One region of the Bradyrhizobium genosp. P genome, then DNA from elsewhere that is predicted to be linked to it. Evidence: predicted binding sites of a transcription regulator. Region 1 holds the regulator's gene; each other region holds the start of a gene.
The links. Region 1 encodes LexA, which represses DNA repair genes until DNA is damaged. Its sites were predicted from a motif close to TGTTCNNNNTGTGTTCNG; they were not measured.
Positions count from the first base shown of each region.

Region 2: ACP2YO_RS23865 (single-stranded DNA-binding protein) is a predicted target of LexA. The motif match lies at 1,736-1,753, and genes of this name have one in related genera.
Region 3: ACP2YO_RS04210 (ATP-dependent Clp protease adaptor ClpS) is a predicted target of LexA. The motif match lies at 2,207-2,224, and genes of this name have one in related genera.
Region 4: ACP2YO_RS03545 (DNA recombination protein RmuC) is a predicted target of LexA. The motif match lies at 2,496-2,513, and genes of this name have one in related genera.

Region 1 is NZ_CP188195.1:4,812,911-4,817,120, reverse strand. It holds gene ACP2YO_RS23310 (HAD family hydrolase) at 1-337, shown strand, start outside; gene glp (gephyrin-like molybdotransferase Glp) at 380-1,591, shown strand; gene lexA (transcriptional repressor LexA) at 1,833-2,534, shown strand; gene ACP2YO_RS23295 (hypothetical protein) at 2,777-3,205, shown strand; gene ACP2YO_RS23290 (hypothetical protein) at 3,354-3,581, shown strand; partial or broken gene ACP2YO_RS23285 (ComEC/Rec2 family competence protein) at 3,578-4,210, opposite strand, start outside.
Region 2 is NZ_CP188195.1:4,927,021-4,931,230, forward strand. It holds gene uvrA (excinuclease ABC subunit UvrA) at 1-333, opposite strand, end outside; gene ACP2YO_RS23860 (outer membrane protein) at 579-1,340, opposite strand; gene ACP2YO_RS23865 (single-stranded DNA-binding protein) at 1,918-2,412, shown strand; gene ACP2YO_RS23870 (DUF2306 domain-containing protein) at 2,670-3,068, shown strand; gene gyrA (DNA gyrase subunit A) at 3,264-4,210, shown strand, end outside.
Region 3 is NZ_CP188195.1:848,152-852,361, reverse strand. It holds gene ACP2YO_RS04215 (mechanosensitive ion channel family protein) at 1-1,915, opposite strand, end outside; gene ACP2YO_RS04210 (ATP-dependent Clp protease adaptor ClpS) at 2,236-2,817, shown strand; gene ACP2YO_RS04205 (tetratricopeptide repeat protein) at 3,166-4,210, opposite strand, start outside.
Region 4 is NZ_CP188195.1:728,055-732,264, forward strand. It holds gene ACP2YO_RS03535 (AmpG family muropeptide MFS transporter) at 1-776, opposite strand, end outside; gene ACP2YO_RS03540 (GIY-YIG nuclease family protein) at 876-1,181, opposite strand; gene ACP2YO_RS03545 (DNA recombination protein RmuC) at 1,257-2,465, opposite strand; gene def (peptide deformylase) at 2,635-3,162, shown strand; gene fmt (methionyl-tRNA formyltransferase) at 3,318-4,210, shown strand, end outside.

The sequences.
Region 1 (4,210 bases):
GGGCATCGCGCCGCTGCTGGCGCGCGCGGCGCTGCGGATGCCGCTTTATGCTTTCTCTAATACCAACCCGGCCCATGTCGCGCATTTCTCGGTCGCTTACGCCGACCTGCTCGGCCATTTCCGCGCCGTGTTCCTGTCCTCGACCATCGGCTTCAGAAAACCCGACGCGGAAGCCTATGATCATGTGGTAAAAGCGATCGGCGTGCCGGCGTCGCGGATCCTTTTCTTCGACGACTCCGCCGCCAATATCGAAGGTGCGCGGGCGCGCGGCCTTCACGCCGTCCACGTGACATCGACGGATGACGTGGCAAGGGCGCTCGCCGCACTTGGGATTTAGGCATTTGGGATTTAGGCACTTTGGATTTAGGAGGTCCTGCCCGTGGCACTGATGCCGGTTGCCGATGCCCTCTCCGCCATTCTCGCCAGCGCAGAGCCGCTGCCCGAGGAGATGGTGGCGCTCGATACCGCCTATCACCGCACGCTGGCACGCGACGTCGCGGCGCGGCGCACCCAGCCGCCGCAGCCGATGTCGGCGATGGACGGTTACGCGGTGCGCGCAGCCGACGCAGCTGATCTCTCGGCCCGGCTGAAGGTGATCGGCGAGGTCGCGGCCGGCCGGCCGTTCGAGCGAACAGTCGGCGCCGGCGAAGCGGTGCGGATTTTTACCGGCGGCGTGATCCCCGATGGCGCTGACGCGATCATCATCCAGGAGGATACCAAGGCTGACGGCGACCACATCACCCTGACGGAGGCCGCCGCCAAAGGTCGGCATATCCGCGTCGCCGGGGTGGATTTCCACGAAGGCGACGTAATGCTGGCAGGCGGCAGCGTTCTGTCCGACCGCGCGCTGTCGCTCGCCGCCGCGATGAACTATCCGGAACTGGCCGTCCGCCGCCGTCCGAAGGTCGCGGTGCTGGCGACCGGCGATGAGCTTGTCATGCCGGGTTCCCGCCCCGGCCCGGGTCAGATCGTCTATTCCAACGGTTATGCGCTGCGGGCGCTGGCGCGCGCCGAAGGCGCCGAGACCGTCGATCTCGGCATCGCCGCCGACACCGTGGCGTCGACCACCTCAGGAATCCGCCGGGCGCGCGAGGCGGACGCCGACATACTCATCACCACCGGCGGCGCCTCGGTCGGCGACCACGATCTCGTCAAGCAGTCGCTGGAGGCCGAGGGCGTCGACATGGCGTTCTGGCGGATCGCGATGCGGCCCGGCAAGCCGATGATGCACGGGCGGTTGGGTTCGATGCGGGTGATGGGCCTGCCCGGCAATCCGGTGTCGTCTTATGTCTGCGCCTTCCTGTTTCTGGTGCCGCTGATTCGGGCTTTGAACGGACGCAAGGTGATTCATCATGTCCGCGAGAGCGCCGTGCTCGGCCGCGATCTTGCCGCCAACGACCAGCGCGAGGACTATCTGCGCGCGCGGCTCGAGGAGCGCGACGACGGCACGCTGATCGCGACGCCGGTCCTGCAGCAGGACAGTTCGCTGTTGGGAAATCTCGCTGCGGCACGGGCACTTCTGATCCGTCCGCCGTTCGCGCCGGCCGCCGTTACAGGCGCGCCGTGCGAGATCCTGACGATGCCGGAGTGACGCTGCGCGCGAACCGCGCATCGGGAACGGCTGTTACGTTCAGCTCCACGCTCAGCTCTACGTTCACCTGAAATTAAGTGGTTGCGGAACACATATCGAACATATAGTGTCCGTTCATGATTTGTTTCGAGTACTGGTGTCTATGAATGGGAGTCCATCTCGGAGTTTAGCGCTTCCGAGACCTGGCTTTCTTCTGATGTCTCGGAATCGAACGACGCTATCAACCGGGGGAATGCTCGAGATGCTCACGCGCAAACAGTACGAACTTCTGCGTTTCATCAACGAACGTCTGAAAGAGGCCGGCGTGCCGCCCTCGTTTGACGAGATGAAGGACGCGCTCGATCTGCGCTCGAAATCCGGTATCCATCGCCTCATCACCGCCCTCGAGGAGCGCGGCTTCATCCGCCGCCTGCCCAACCGCGCCCGCGCCATCGAGGTGATCAAGCTTCCCGAGCTCTCCGGCGGCGGCAATGGCCGGCGCGGCTTCACGCCCAGCGTCATCGAAGGCACGCTCGGCAAGCGCTCGAGCGCACCGATTGGCGCCGAGGATGACGGCAACCGCCCGGTCGCCGTCCCCGTGATGGGCCGGATTGCGGCCGGTACGCCGATCGAGGCGCTGCAAACCCGCAGCCACACCATCAGTGTGCCGCCCGACATGCTCGGCTCCGGGGAACACTACGCGCTGGAAGTGCGCGGCGACTCCATGGTCGATGCCGGCATCCTCGACGGCGACATGGCGCTGATCCAGCGCAACGACACCGCCGACACCGGCGACATCGTGGTGGCGCTGATCGACGAAGAGGAAGCCACCCTCAAGCGCTTCCGCCGGCGTGGCGCCTCGATCGCGCTCGAGCCGGCCAACACTGCCTATGAAGTGCGCATCCTGCCGCCGAACCGGGTGCGGATCCAGGGCAAGCTGATCGGGCTCTATCGCAAATACTGACGGCGTCGAGGAACGAGCGACACATCGGCAAGTTGCTTGGCGGATAGCGCAGCGCGTTGCTTCTCTGGACGCGCTCCGATACCTCCCGCGCGCTGTAGCGCGTTTGTGATCGGAGCTCCTGGGCGGCCAGTCGTACAATCGCCCAGAAACGGGAAAAGACTGTTTCGCTATCGTCCACTCTGGTAGAGGCCTGCGCCTCAAGGGGAGGCACGGGTCGCTATCTCGAAATGAGGAGCCATCCGATGTGTGACTATAGTCTGCACGCTGTGGCATCGCGTCCCGCCGTTGTCGGAGAGACGCTGATCACCACGACCTTCCGCGGCACGTCGACCCGCGGCTTTGCCTCGGAGCATGATCCGGCCGTCGCGGTCTGCATGCGTCCGGGCACCGAGCTCGCCTTCGCTGAAAACGTCCGCTACGATAGCCGCTGGATCTGGACCAAGACGATCGGCTACCGCGTCGGCGTGTTCAACGAGGTCGAGCCCGACGTTCCCGATCGCCATCATGACGCGGTCGAATTCCCCGACGGCAATCGCATATTGGTGACGCAGCTCTGCGAAGGGCAGCGCGTGACCGTGCTGCAGCTGCCGGCGGTTCAGCCGACCGTCGAACAGAAGCCCAAGGTCTTGGAGCGGCGGCCCTCTGCATTTGCGTCGCTATTTTTGGGTTGAGACCATCAGCGCCGCAGGATGAACCGCCTCGCGGCGGGTGACCAAAGCAATTTCGAGCGACCCCGGACTTAGGGTTCCGGGGCGCAATTGGGGATTTGCGTCCAACAGCGCCTTGGCGCATCATCTCGCGCTGAGAAGGACACGCGCGGTGGTCGACAAGGTCACTTGGCAAAAGGCTGGACGCGTCACGGAGCCGGGCCGGTACATGTTCCGGTTCGGCTGGCTCACGGTCACCGCCGACGACCTCAAGGTCTGGCAGCAATTTCCCGAAGCCGCCTTCACCCTGGTCAAGTTGCCCGACGCCGGCCCCGACTCCGACGAGTACCATCTCGGCGCCTTCGAAATTCCGGCGACGCCCTCGCCCGACCACCCCTAATCGTCGCCCTGAACATCCGCCTCCGCCGGGGTCGCATCGACCGCAGGCCGCGTCGCGCCGGGCAGCCGCAACATCGTTTCGCTCTCGGTATCGCCGGAAACCGCCGGCGACCACGGCCGGTCGATGCCACCAGGCTTGACCGCGTCGATGGCAAAGCCGTCACTGACACGGCGCAGCATCAGCGCACCGTGGCGCCGCAGCCGCTCGGAATCGATCACGGACGCCGCGCAGTCCTGTGGCGTCGACCGAGCGGTCACGATCAGCATGGCGCGCTCGCAATCATCCACCAGCGCCTCGGGCCGCGTCGCCAGCGCGACGAAGCCGCCACCGGCGCCCGTCGCGGTCACACAGCCGCTGTCGTCGCAGGAGACGCCGTCTGCCAGCGAGAGATCGGCGGCGGTGCGCGCATCGGCATCCGCAGCGAGCCATTCCTTGACGAGGAAGGCGTCCTTGGCGCTCCGCATCAGATGCAGCCGCCCGTCGCCGCCTCGCACCGCGACGTTGCGGCCGTCAGCGGAGATGAGGACATCTGGCTGCGGCACCCTTACCGCCCAGATTGTCGCGACCAGAAGCAGGGCCGCGCCCGACCAGCGCAGCGGGGTACGCAGCAGCCCGAGCAGGACGAGCCC
Region 2 (4,210 bases), 110 kb from region 1:
GGAGCGCGGGTTCTTCGACGTCGTCTTCTGCTCGATCGAGATCGCCGGCGACAGGCCGTCGATTTGGTCGACGTCGGGCTTCTGCATCATCTCCAGGAATTGGCGCGCATAGGCCGACAGCGACTCGACGTAGCGGCGCTGGCCCTCGGCATAGATGGTGTCGAAGGCGAGCGAGGATTTGCCCGAGCCGGACAGGCCGGTGAACACCACGAGCTTGTCGCGCGGAATCTCGACGTCGATGTTCTTCAGATTGTGCTCGCGCGCGCCGCGAATCGTGATGGCGCGCGATGAGGAGCCGTTCTGTTGGCGCTTCGACTTGAGCACTTCGTCCATAGCGGCAATTTCCGGGCGCGTGACGCGTGCGCCTTTTGGGCGCGCATCGCCGGTGATGCCGGGACCTTGCGCCGATGGGTGGTGAAGACTGGAACGTAGGAAGAACGGCCAAGGATTTCCAGTGCCGTGTTGATTCCATCAACGGATAGTTTGCCGGATGGCAGCAGCCGTCAGCAGCACGGGTTCCAGCAACGCAAAAAGGCCGGCGCAAGGCCGGCCTTTTCGTCGCGATCGGGTCGCGCGTATCAGTATTTCGCGACCACCGGGCCGCCCCAGTTGAAGTGGTGGTTGAGGCCCGCCTTCACGGTGTGGAAGGTGTCGCTCCAGTCCGAGCGGTCGGCGGGCGCCGGCGTGTACTGGATCGAGCCCTTACCGAGATCGAGGTAGCTGTATTCGAGCTTGGCCGACCAGTTCGGCGCGAACATGTATTCGACGCCCGCGCCGGCAGTCCAACCCCAGCGCGTGTCGCTCGCGGCGATCGAGGGAGGCGCGAGGCCGGCACTGTAACGGTGCTGGATGTCGCCGACCGCGGCACCGCCGCTCACGAACCACAGCGCGAGACCGTCGGCGTAGCCGAGACGGCCCTTGATATCGCCGAAGCTGCGCAAGGCGGTGTAGTAGGTGTCGAGCAGATCGGGTGGTCCGATATTGATGACAGCAGAGCGGCCATTGATTCCGGACCAGTGATAGTCGCCCTCGAGGCCGAACAGGGCGGGGCCAGCCTGCCAGTTGTAGCCGATCACACCGCCGACGAAGCCGCCGCTGGTGTCGTAATTCTGAGTACCGACAAAGGTCGGATCGTTCGGCGCGCCAAGGAACCTTTCCTTGTTGGTGCCCCATCCGCCGCCGCCCTGAACACCGACGTAGAATCCGTTCCAGTCTGTCGCGGGAGCGACAACTGCCGGCGTCGGAGCCTTGGCCACCGGTGCTGGGGCAAGGTCAGCCGCGGATGCTGAAGGGACACTGAGAACGGCGAGGGCTGCTGCTGCAACAAGAAGCTTTTTCATGGGATCCATCCCGCTTCGAATCTGCAATGCAGCCTACCATCAGGGGTTGAAGATCACCGTGGCTCCCGCGACACATATGATATCAATTTGATTCCATTGAATATTTTACGATTTATTAGGATTTAACCATGTCCGATTCGCCGACGATCGATGGTGCCGTGGGCCGGCGGGGCAGAACAGCCGGCCACAAAGGAAAAGGCCGGCACGAGGCCGGCCTTTCGTTCGGGTGGTCAGTACTTGTCCGCTTCTCGTTGGTCCCGAAGCGCTGAAATCTAGAAGATCGACGCGAGCGCCGCGTCCGTAACTTTGGACTTTACTCCGATTCAACCGCAAAGACCGTCTCCCAAATGCTACACCCTCTCACCATCGCCGCTCCTCCGGGACGGCCGGTTATGGAGAACAAATCTGGAACATTGGCGCCCGCGATGCTATATGTGGATAACCGCTGTATGCCCGCGCGATCGCGGAGGCGGCGGGATGGCGTCGGCGTATAGGTTCGCGACGCCTGCAGTAAGTGGCGAAGGTTGAACGTGGCGGCCGATGTCCGGCTGGCCCGGTTTTGGTGGAGAATGAAGCGATGGCGGGAAGTGTGAACAAGGTGATCCTGGTCGGAAACCTCGGCAAGGATCCGGAAATCCGGCGGACGCAGGACGGTCGTCCGATCGCGAACCTTTCCATCGCGACCTCGGAGACCTGGCGCGACAAGGGCACCGGCGAGCGCAAGGAAAAGACCGAGTGGCACCGCGTGGTGATCTTCAATGAGGGTCTCTGCAAGGTCGCCGAGCAGTACCTGAAGAAGGGCGCCAAGGTGTACATCGAGGGCCAGTTGCAGACCCGCAAATGGACCGACCAGAGCGGCGTCGAGAAATACTCGACCGAGGTCGTGCTGCAGGGCTTCAATTCCAACCTCACCATGCTCGACGGGCGCAGCGGTGGTGGCGGCAGCTTCTCCGATGATGGCGGCAGCGATTTCGGATCGGCCGGTCCAGTGAGCTCGGCGCCGCGGCGCCCTGTGGCGGCGGGCGGGGCAGGCGCCCGCAACAGCGACATGGACGACGACATCCCGTTCTGACGGGATCGCGTTTCCCGACAACATCAGCAGGCGTCGTTCCGTGAAGGTTGCTTTCCGGAACCACGCCTTGCTGTGTCATCGATCCAGCTTAATGTAAATGAGTAATATTGTCTCCTAATGAACTGAAATAGTGCGCCTATATGGCTCTACCTCCAGGGAGTTTCCCCTACCTTTGACAAGGGGTAATGTTAATGGTATTTACATCCTCATTGCGGCGTTGAATTGCCTTGCCGCGATCGAAACTCAGGGTTGCCATCATGAGCCTCGCGCCATTGCTCGACGCCGCTCCTGCGATCCCGCTCCATGCGTTTGCGGCGATGGCCGCCTTCGTGCTCGGCACCGTTCAGCTCGCCGCCCCCAAGGGCACGCTGCCGCACCGGACGCTGGGCTGGATCTGGGTGATCCTCATGCTGTTCGTGGCGCTGAGCTCGTTCTGGATCCACCAGATCCGCTTGTTGGGCCCGTGGAGCCCGATCCACCTGCTATCGATCTTCACGCTGGTGATGCTGGTGCTGGGCATAACGGCTGCGCGGCGACACGATGTCCGCACCCACAAGTTCACGATGATTGGCATATTCTTCGGTGCGCTGGTCATTGCCGGGCTGTTCACCTTCGTGCCCGGGCGGATCATGCACACGGTGGTGTTTGGACAGTGAGCGGAGAGGGGTTCCGTTCGCCATTCTCCACCGGCCATTCCGGCTCTCAAGTCAAGCCGCCGGCGAATGCTGTAACCAGCCGGTAAGTGCATGAAAAAACGAAGGGAAAAACGGCTTGCCGAGGCCGCCGAAGGGTGGTTATCAGGCCTTCGATGGGCTATATGATTCCCCAGCAGAACTGACCGGATTTCCCCTTTGTCCGAACCCGAAGATGACAAGCCCGGCGAGCCGCCGGTGCCTTCAGATATTCGTCCCGTTTCCATTCTCGACGAGATGAAGAAGTCCTACCTCGATTACGCCATGAGCGTGATCGTGGCGCGTGCGCTGCCGGATGCGCGCGACGGCCTGAAGCCGGTGCACCGGCGCATTCTCTACTCCATGCACGAGCAGGGACACACGCCGGACAAGAAATACGTCAAATCCGCCCGCGTGGTCGGCGACGTGATCGGCAAGTATCATCCGCACGGCGACCAGTCGATCTACGACGCGATGGTCCGAATGGCGCAGGACTTCTCCCTGCGTGTGCCGCTGATCGACGGCCAGGGCAATTTCGGCTCGGTCGACGGCGATCCGCCGGCGGCCTACCGATATACCGAAGCGCGGCTGACGAAGGCGGCACTTGCCGTGCTCGCCGACATCGACATGGAGACCGTCGATTTCCAGGCCAACTACGACAACTCCGAGACAGAACCGACGGTTCTGCCGGCCAGGTTCCCGAACCTCCTGGTCAATGGCGCCGGCGGCATTGCCGTGGGCATGGCGACCAACATCCCGCCGCACAATCTCGGCGAGGTCGTCGACGCCTGCGTGGCGCTGATCGACAACCCGGCGCTTTCGATCGACGATCTCATCAACATCATTCCGGGTCCGGATTTCCCGACCGGCGGCATCATTCTGGGACGCCAGGGCATCCGCTCCGCCTATCACCTCGGCCGCGGCTCGATCGTGATGCGCGGCAAGGTCTCGATCGACACCATCCGCAAGGACCGCGAAGCGATCATCATCACCGAAATTCCCTATCAGGTGAACAAGGCAACGATGGTCGAGCGCATCGCCGACCTGGTCAAAGAGAAGAAGATCGAGGGCATTGGCGATCTGCGCGACGAGTCCGACCGCGATGGCTACCGCGTCGTCATCGAACT
Region 3 (4,210 bases), 4.0 Mb from region 1:
CCGAGCCGTCGCCGGCGCGCAGCCGCATGGTGCGGATCGAGACGTTCTCGACCGTTCCCGAGAGGCCGGACACCGTGACGAAGTCGCCGACCTGCACGGTGTTTTCAAGCAGCAGGAACAGTCCGGTGATGAGGTCCTGCACCAGCTTCTGCGAGCCGAAGCCGATCGCGATGCCGACGATGCCGGCACCGGCGAGCAGTGGCGCGACATTGACGCCGATCTCGCTCAGCGCGGTGAGGCCGACCACCGCGACGATCAGGCACAGCAGCGCGGTCCGCAGCATCGGCTGGAAGGTGCGCAACCGCGCGGCGCGGGCGAAGTGCCCGTCGTGCGACAGCGCGTTGATCTGGCGGTCCATCAGCGCGTTGGCGATCTCCCAGATGGCAGCGGCGGCGAGCGCGGCGATGCCGATCGTCACCACCGCCGAGATCAGCCGGCTGCCGATCTGACCGCCATAGAACCAGACGATGGCGTCGACGCCCCAGACCTCCAGCAGCGCAACGAAGCCGATCACGGCGATCACGCCTGCGACGATCTTGCGCAACAGCGGCAGGTAGCGGTTGGCGCGGGCCTCCAGCCCGGGGAAGCGTTGCAGAATGTCAGGGCTGATGCGGAAGCCGCGATCGATCAGGCTCAGCACCACCATGGTGACGAGGCGCGTGACCAGCAGCACCGCGATGGTGCCGACGAAATATTGCAGCAGCAGCGAATAGCCGTTGCGGATGTTGAGCGCCCACACCGCCCATAGCGCAAGGTCGAGCGCGATCGCCAGCACGTGCCAGAGCGCGGCGACGCGGCTGCGGATCCGTGCCGCGAGGCCGACCCGATCGGCCGGCGCGCGGATCACGGCGGCCACCTGCCGCCGGCATTGCAGGATGATGACGACGATGAAGAGATGCACGACCAGCATCACCAGCCGCAGCACCGCGGCATAGCCGGCGCGATGCAGCCCGAGCAGCAGCGCGACATTGGCAAAGCAGACACCGGACACGCCGACCGCGACGATGCGCCGCGCCCAGATCTCGATATAGGCGGCGGTCTCGGCGCGGACCCGGATCAGGCCGAATGGTCCTGCGAGCCCCCGCACCACGCAGATCAGCGCGCGCGAGAACGCATAGGCGTTGACGACTGCGAGGATCACGAGCCGCGTGGTCGACTGGTCGCCGATCTGGGTGCCAAGCAGCGCCGTCGCGACGCCGACAAAGACCACCACCGGCAGCAGTTCGAGCACGAGGCGGCCAAGCACGAAAGGCAGCCGGATCAGCGACTGCCAGACCCGCGCCAGGCTAAGCCGGCGGCGATGCAGCTCGGGCTCCGGCGTGACGTCGGCGACCGACGACGGCGGATCGGCGACCGCGAGCGCCTGCACCGGCATGCGCGCGGTCTGCGGCAGCCGCGTTTCCAGGAACGCCACCGGCCGCTTGATCAGGCGGAACACCACCCATTCGGTGGCCAGCGCGCAGCCGAATACCAGCGCGAGCTTCCAGGCGATGTCGATCAACAGGCCAGTGGCGTCGGGATCGTTGGCGGTGCGCACGATCCAGTAATAGAACGCCGGGAAATGCGTCAACGTGCGCGCCATGTCGGTGATGTCGCGCGACGTCTCGCCGACCTGTTCCGATACCATCAGCAGGAGCTGCGCGCCGAGGCTGTCGGCGGTGAGCGGAATCGGAGAGTGCTCCGGCGCGGGCTGCGCGGCCTGCGGCGAGGCCGTGGCGATCGCGCGCAGCGTGTTGATCATCTCGTTGCGCTTGTTGTCGTCCTGCAGCGTCTCGAGCGCGCGCTTGGCCTGGTCCGGCGTCAGCACATCGGCGGTCTTGGCTGGCGCCGCCGCCGGGGCAACGACCTGGGCCGTGGCGGGAGAGACGAGCAGCGCGAGAGCGAAAAGAATCGCGAGACGAAGTTTGTGCGACACGAGGGCCTCTTCTTAAAACAATTGCGCGACGGCAAATCCTTCAACCGGAATCTACCATCGCGCACGCGTCATGTCGGATCACCCCTTTTCGCCTTCACGATGTGTCGGAAGTTTGCTGGTGCGGCGGCGATCTTTTGGCATTTGCCGCGGCACAAAATCGTCACAGGTGTTGCGCGGCGTTTACGGATGCAGAGACGGAGGAACGTACCGATCGGTCGGCTCTCACCGACAGCGCCACACGTGCAGGATGCGGCCGAAAAGCTTTCGCTTGACGGCCCTCGATCCATGTGACGCTCTCTTTTTGTTCTTTTTGTTTCCAGATGCGTATCGAGGTTTTCATGCACGACGCGTTCGCCGAGAACGGCCCGCTCAAGCTCTTGATCCATGATGACGGCGATACGCCATTGGACTTCGTGCGGCACCTGCTGCGCGTGGTGTTCGGCAAGTCCGAGCGGGAAGCGGTCACGATCGCTGCGCAAATCGAGGACAAGTACGGAATCGTTTGCGGCCCATTTCCCGTTCAAGTGGCCAAGGCGCTGCTGGAGGCCGCGGAGCAATTGATCCGCGACGACGAGCAGCCGCTGCGGATAACGACTGAGGCCGCCGATGCCGTGCGCCTATGCGATCTCTGTGAAACGCAACGATCGGTAATCAATATCTTTCTCAACGACGGGCGGGTGCCTGTGCACAGACTGCTTGCTTGCCGTCAGGAGGAGTTCGGAAGAGCTGCCGGGCGACGAATTAAAATTTGCCGTCACCGCGCTCGATTGGCATTTTGCCGGACTGCCACGCAACCAGATCGTGACGCGGTCGCGGCAGTTTCCCGGCCACATGCGCGCCGACGTCCAGATCGCGATCGACAAGCTGCTCGCCGACCCGATCCATTTCTTCGGCATCCATGAAGAACATCGCTACGAGACGCTCGATATCGCGGCGCTGATGAAATTCGGCCGCAGCGCGCCGGCGATCGCGCCGCCGCAGTACCAGGATGTCGATATCGGCGAGGCCGAGCCGGTGAAATGCCTCGTCAACGGACTATGGCTGTGCCGCAGCGGCGAACTGCGCTACGCCGTGCTGCTCGCCTTCCATCGCGACTATGGCCGCGAGCCGTCGTTGCGGATCGAGCTCGCGGTGCCTGCCGGCGCTGCCGGCAACGCCTTCGTGCAGCGTATCTTTGCCGAATTGGAATCCACCGTGGACACGGCACGGTCCTATCGCGGCAAGATCCTCTCGCTCGATGGTGGCGCCGACTATCGCGGCCGCACGCGCGGCGGCAACAGCAGATCCCGCTCGCCGGCCGCGACGCGCACGAGATCGGCGGAGGCTCGCGCCAGCACACGTTCCCAGGCCTGTGGTTTATCCTGGCGGAACAGCCGCATGGTCGGATACCAGGGCGTGTCCTCGCGGTCGCGCAGCCAGCGCCAGTCGAGCGCGTAGGGGCACAATAGCCAGACCGGACGGCCGAGCGCCCCGGCCAGATGCGCCACCGACGTATCGACGGCGATGACGAGATCGAGCGCGCAGACGGCGGCGGCCGTATCGGCGAAATCGCCGAGCGTCGGCGCCAGATCGACGACGTCGCTGCCGAGGCCCGTCAGCACCGGACCATCCTCCGGCCGAGGCTCTTTCTGCAGGCTGAAAAGTTGCGCGCCCGGCACGATCAGCCGCGGCAGTATCGCCTCCGCCGCCAGCGAGCGCTGACGGTCGCCCTTGTGCCTGATATTGCCGGCCCAAACCACGCCGACCTTCAACGCCGCCGTCTCGCGGGCCAGCGCCTCGCGCCAGCTCGCAAGCTTGACCGGATCGGCATGCAGGTAAGAAATCGCGGCAGGGATGGTGTCGACGGTGGTGCGGAAAATCCGCGGCAGGCTCATCAGCGGCAGTTGCAGCTCGAACCGCGGCAGCGGCTCGCCGCGGGCGACCACCGCGACCCCAGGCATCATGGTCCGCAACAGCGACGCGATCGCCGGCTGCACCTGGACGATGATACGACCACCGCCCCTTGCCGCGACCAACGGCACATAGCGGACGAAATTCAGGGCATCACCGAGTCCGTATTCGGCAAACAGCAGCAGCGTGCGGCCTGCGAGCGGCTCGCCCTGCCATTCCGGCTCGCTGAAGACGGGATCGCCATCACTCAGCGTCTTGCACTTGCGGCGCCATTGATATTCCTCAAACCCCTTCTCGAACTCGCCGTTCATCAGCAGGAAGTGCGCGTGATTGTAATGCGCCAGGGGAATATCCGGATCGAGCACGATGGCGCGGTGCGAGACCTCGAGCGCTTCATCGATCTCG
Region 4 (4,210 bases), 4.1 Mb from region 1:
TCCGAGAAGGCGCCGGCCGCCGCCAGCAGCACGCGCTCGGCCGCGGTCTGCGCATGGGTAGCGACCTCGGCGTCCCTCGATTGCGCGGGCTCGGTGGCGGCCAGCGCGGTGATCGTGCCGATCAGGATCAGTGCAGCCATCACCACATAGCCCCACATCCAAGCTGACGGACGCGCGAGGCCTGTCTGCTCGAAGCCGCTGACGATGAACAGCGTGCCTGCGGTCGAGACCAGCATCCCGACGCGGTAGGCCGCGACGTAGGACGCCATGCCTGCGGCCTGCTCGCTTTCAGGCAGGCTCTCGACGCGGAAGGCGTCGACCACGATGTCCTGCGTCGACGAGGCGGTCGCAACCAGCAGCGCGGCGAAGGCGGCGTACCATGGTGATCGCGCGGGGTCGGATATCGCAAGCACGAGGATCGCTGCAATCAGCAGCAGTTGCGAGAAAACCAGCCAGCCGCGGCGGCGTCCGAACCGCTGCGTAAACAGCGGCACATGCATGGCATCGACCAGCGGCGCCCACAGGAATTTCAGCGTGTAGGGCGTACCGATCAGCGCGAGCAGTCCGATGGTGCCGAGATCGACACCCGCCTCCTTCATCCACACCTGCAGCGTCGAACCCGACAGCGCCAGCGGCAGGCCCGACGAGAAGCCAAGCAGCAGGACGATCAAAACGCGCGGCTGCAGATATACAGCGAAGCTGTCGCGCCAGGAGGCGGGGGGCGGTGCCGATACTGGCTCGGCGGACGCCTCTGAGGTCGCTTCAGGTGCGGTCATGGGGCTGTTGGTAGCAGATTCGGGTCAAAAAGACGGTGTCATCGCCCGGCCTTGTGCGCAATCGCGCACTGGGACCGGGCGACCCAGTATTCCAGAGACCTATCCGCCACCACCGGCGATCTCCGGATAAAGATCGACCCAATCCGGATTGTCCTTCTCAATCAGGGAAATCTTCCATGCCCGCGGCCATTTCTTCAGCCGCTTTTCGCGCTGAATCGCCTGCTCGATGTCTTCAAAGACCTCGAAATAGACCAGTCGATCGACGTCGTATTGCTTGGTGAAGCCTTCGACCAGCTTCAGCTTATGCTCTCCGACGCGGCGGATGAGATCATTTGTCACGCCGATGTAGAGTGTGCCGCCGATGCGGCTGGCGAGGATGTAGACGTAGTAGCTGCGTGCTCCCAACTGTGGCCTCTGGGATACTGGGTCGCCCGGTCAAGCCGGGCGATGACAGCAATTATGTGGTGAGGTCAGCGTCCACTACTCCCCTGCCTGCAGCTTGCGCGGGGCGGGAAACAGTTCGGGCGTCGCGCTCTTGACGAAGCGGGGGACTTCGACCGGAACCTCGGACTTGCTAAAGTCCAGCTCCTCGATGCGGCCGGCGCGCTTTTCGATCTTGTCGGCGGAGATCAGGATCTGCCTGACATCCTCGTTCACCTGGCCGAAGTGATTCTGCAGCTTCAGCACGCGGTCGCGCAGGCGGCTGAGATCGTCGCCGAGATGCATCACCTCGTTGCGGATCTGGTCGGCGGCGTCGCGGATGCGGGCGTCCTTCAGTATCTGCTGCATCACCTGGATCGCGAGCATCAACAGCGACGGCGACACCAGTACGACGCGAGCGCGATAGGCCTTCTGGACCACATCGTCAAAGCCGTCATGGATTTCGGCATAGACCGATTCCGACGGCACGAACATCAGCGCGGTATCCTGGGTCTCGCCGGGGATCAGATACTTCTCCGCGATGTCGCTGACATGTTTCAGCACGTCGCTGCGCAACCGCTGGCAGGCCGATTTGCGCTCCTCGTCGCTGCGTGCGTCATGCAGCGCGGTCATCGCCTCCAGCGGGAATTTGGCGTCGATGCAGAGCGGGCGTTGGTCGGGCAGGAACACTACGCAGTCCGGCCGCTTGCCGGTGGTGAGCGTGTGCTGGAACTCGTAGGAGCCCTTCGGCATGCCGTCCTGGACGATCGCCTCCATCCGCGCCTGGCCGAACGCGCCGCGCGACTGCTTGTTGGCGAGCACGTCGCGCAGCGTCGTCACCTGGGTGGTGAGCTCGTTGAGGTTCTTGTGCGCATGATCGATGATGCCGAGCCGCTCGTGCAGCACGCGCAGGCTGTCCATCGTGTTCCGCGTCGACGTTTCCATCGACTGGCCGACCCGGTGGGTCACCGAATCCAGCCGCTCGTTGACGGCCCGGGCCATCTCAGCCTGGCGGCCGGCCAGTGCCTGAGCCTGGGCGTCGGCGCGGCCGGAGGCCTCGCTCTGGGCGCGCAGCACGTCGGCAAGCCGCTCCTCCAGTTCGTCGGCGCGGATCGTCTGGGCCATCGCCAGTTCCGCACCGCGGCGGCTCGATCGCGCGATCACGATGGCGATCACAAGCAGCAGGACCAGAGCGAGGGCGCCAAAGGCGATCAGCGCGTCAGAGGTGCGAACCGGCAGCTCGCCGATCATGAAAAGGATTTCGTTCATGCCGCCGTTGTAGCCGATTCGCAGACTGGCTCGAACGAAAAGGGAACATTTATGGTTAATGCAGGCCTAATTTTCGTAGTTAGCGATCTCTGAAGAAACGTGGTTAAGGCGGCCTTAACAGGCCTTGCTTCGGATTGACCCCCGCATATCAGCGGCTTAAATCGCCCGCATGGCCATCAGAGAAATCATCATCCTGCCGGACAAGCAGTTGCGGCTGGTGTCGAAGCCTGTCGGGCAGGTGACGCCGGAGGTCCGCAAGCTTGCCGACGACATGTTCGAGACCATGTACGACGCGCCCGGCATTGGGCTCGCGGCGATCCAGGTCGCGCAGCCGCTGCGGCTGATCACCATGGACCTCGCCAAGCGCGACGAGAACGGCGAAACGACGCCGCAGCCGCGGGTGTTCATCAATCCCGAGATCATCTCGCATTCGGAAGAGCTCGCGGTCTACGAAGAGGGCTGCCTTTCGATCCCCGAATATTACGAGGAGGTCGAGCGCCCGGCCCGGGTGCGCGTGCGCTACCTCGATTTCGACGGCAAGCTGCACGAGGAAGACGCGGAAGGTCTTTACGCCACCTGCATCCAGCACGAGATCGACCACCTCAACGGCGTGCTGTTCGTGGACTATCTGTCGAAGCTGAAGCGCGACCGCGTGCTGAAGAAATTTTCCAAAGCCGCCAAGCGCGCGGCGGAGTGAAGTCGTTCGTCAGTGCTGCCTCATACTCGATCGGCCCTCTCCCCCCTTGCGGGGGAGAGCTGGAGAGAGGGGTAGCCACGAGCACCGATCGTGGGGCTTACCCCTCTCCCTAACCCTCCCCCGCAAGGGGGGAGGGAACACACCGAGTTCGCATCATGCCTCTCCGCCTGATCTTCATGGGCACGCCCGATTTCGCGGTGCCGACGCTGCTGGAGCTCGTGGCGCACGGCCATGAGGTCGTCGCCGTCTACACCCGCGCGCCGAAGCCGGGCGGCCGCCGCGGCCTGCAGCTGCAGCCAACGCCGGTTGAGCAGGAGGCGCGGCGGCTCGGCATTCCCGTGTTGACACCAAAGACGCTGCGGACGCCGGAAGCGCTCGAGCAGTTCCGCGCCCACGATGCGGATGCCGCCGTCGTGGTCGCCTATGGCATGATCCTGCCGCAGGCCATCCTCGATGCGCCGAAGCTCGGATGCTTCAACCTGCACGCCTCACTGTTGCCGCGCTGGCGCGGCGCCGCGCCGATCAACCGCGCCATCATGGCCGGTGACGCCGAAAGCGGCGTGATGGTGATGAAGATGGACGTCGGCCTCGACACCGGCGATGTCGCGATGGCCGAGCGGCTGGCGATATCGGACACCATGACGGCATCCGACCTGCACGATGCGCTGGCGCCGCTCGGCGCCGATCTGATGGTCCGCGCCATGGGCGCGTTGCAGCGTGGCGGGTTGCAATTGCAGAAGCAAAGCGAGGACGGCGTCACCTACGCCGCCAAGATCGAGAAGACCGAGGCGCGGATCGACTGGGGCAAGCCGGCACACGCAGTGCTGCGGCATATTCATGGCCTTTCGCCATTCCCCGGTGCCTGGTGCGAGCTGGCTGATGACGGCGGGCCGGTGCGCCTGAAAATCCTGCGCTGCGGATTGACCGAGGGATCGGGCGCGCCCGGCAATGTGCTCGATGACAATCTCGCAATCGCCTGCGGCGATGATGCGATCCGCCTGCTCGAGCTGCAGCGCGAAGGCAAGGGGCGGATGAAGGCCGCGGACTT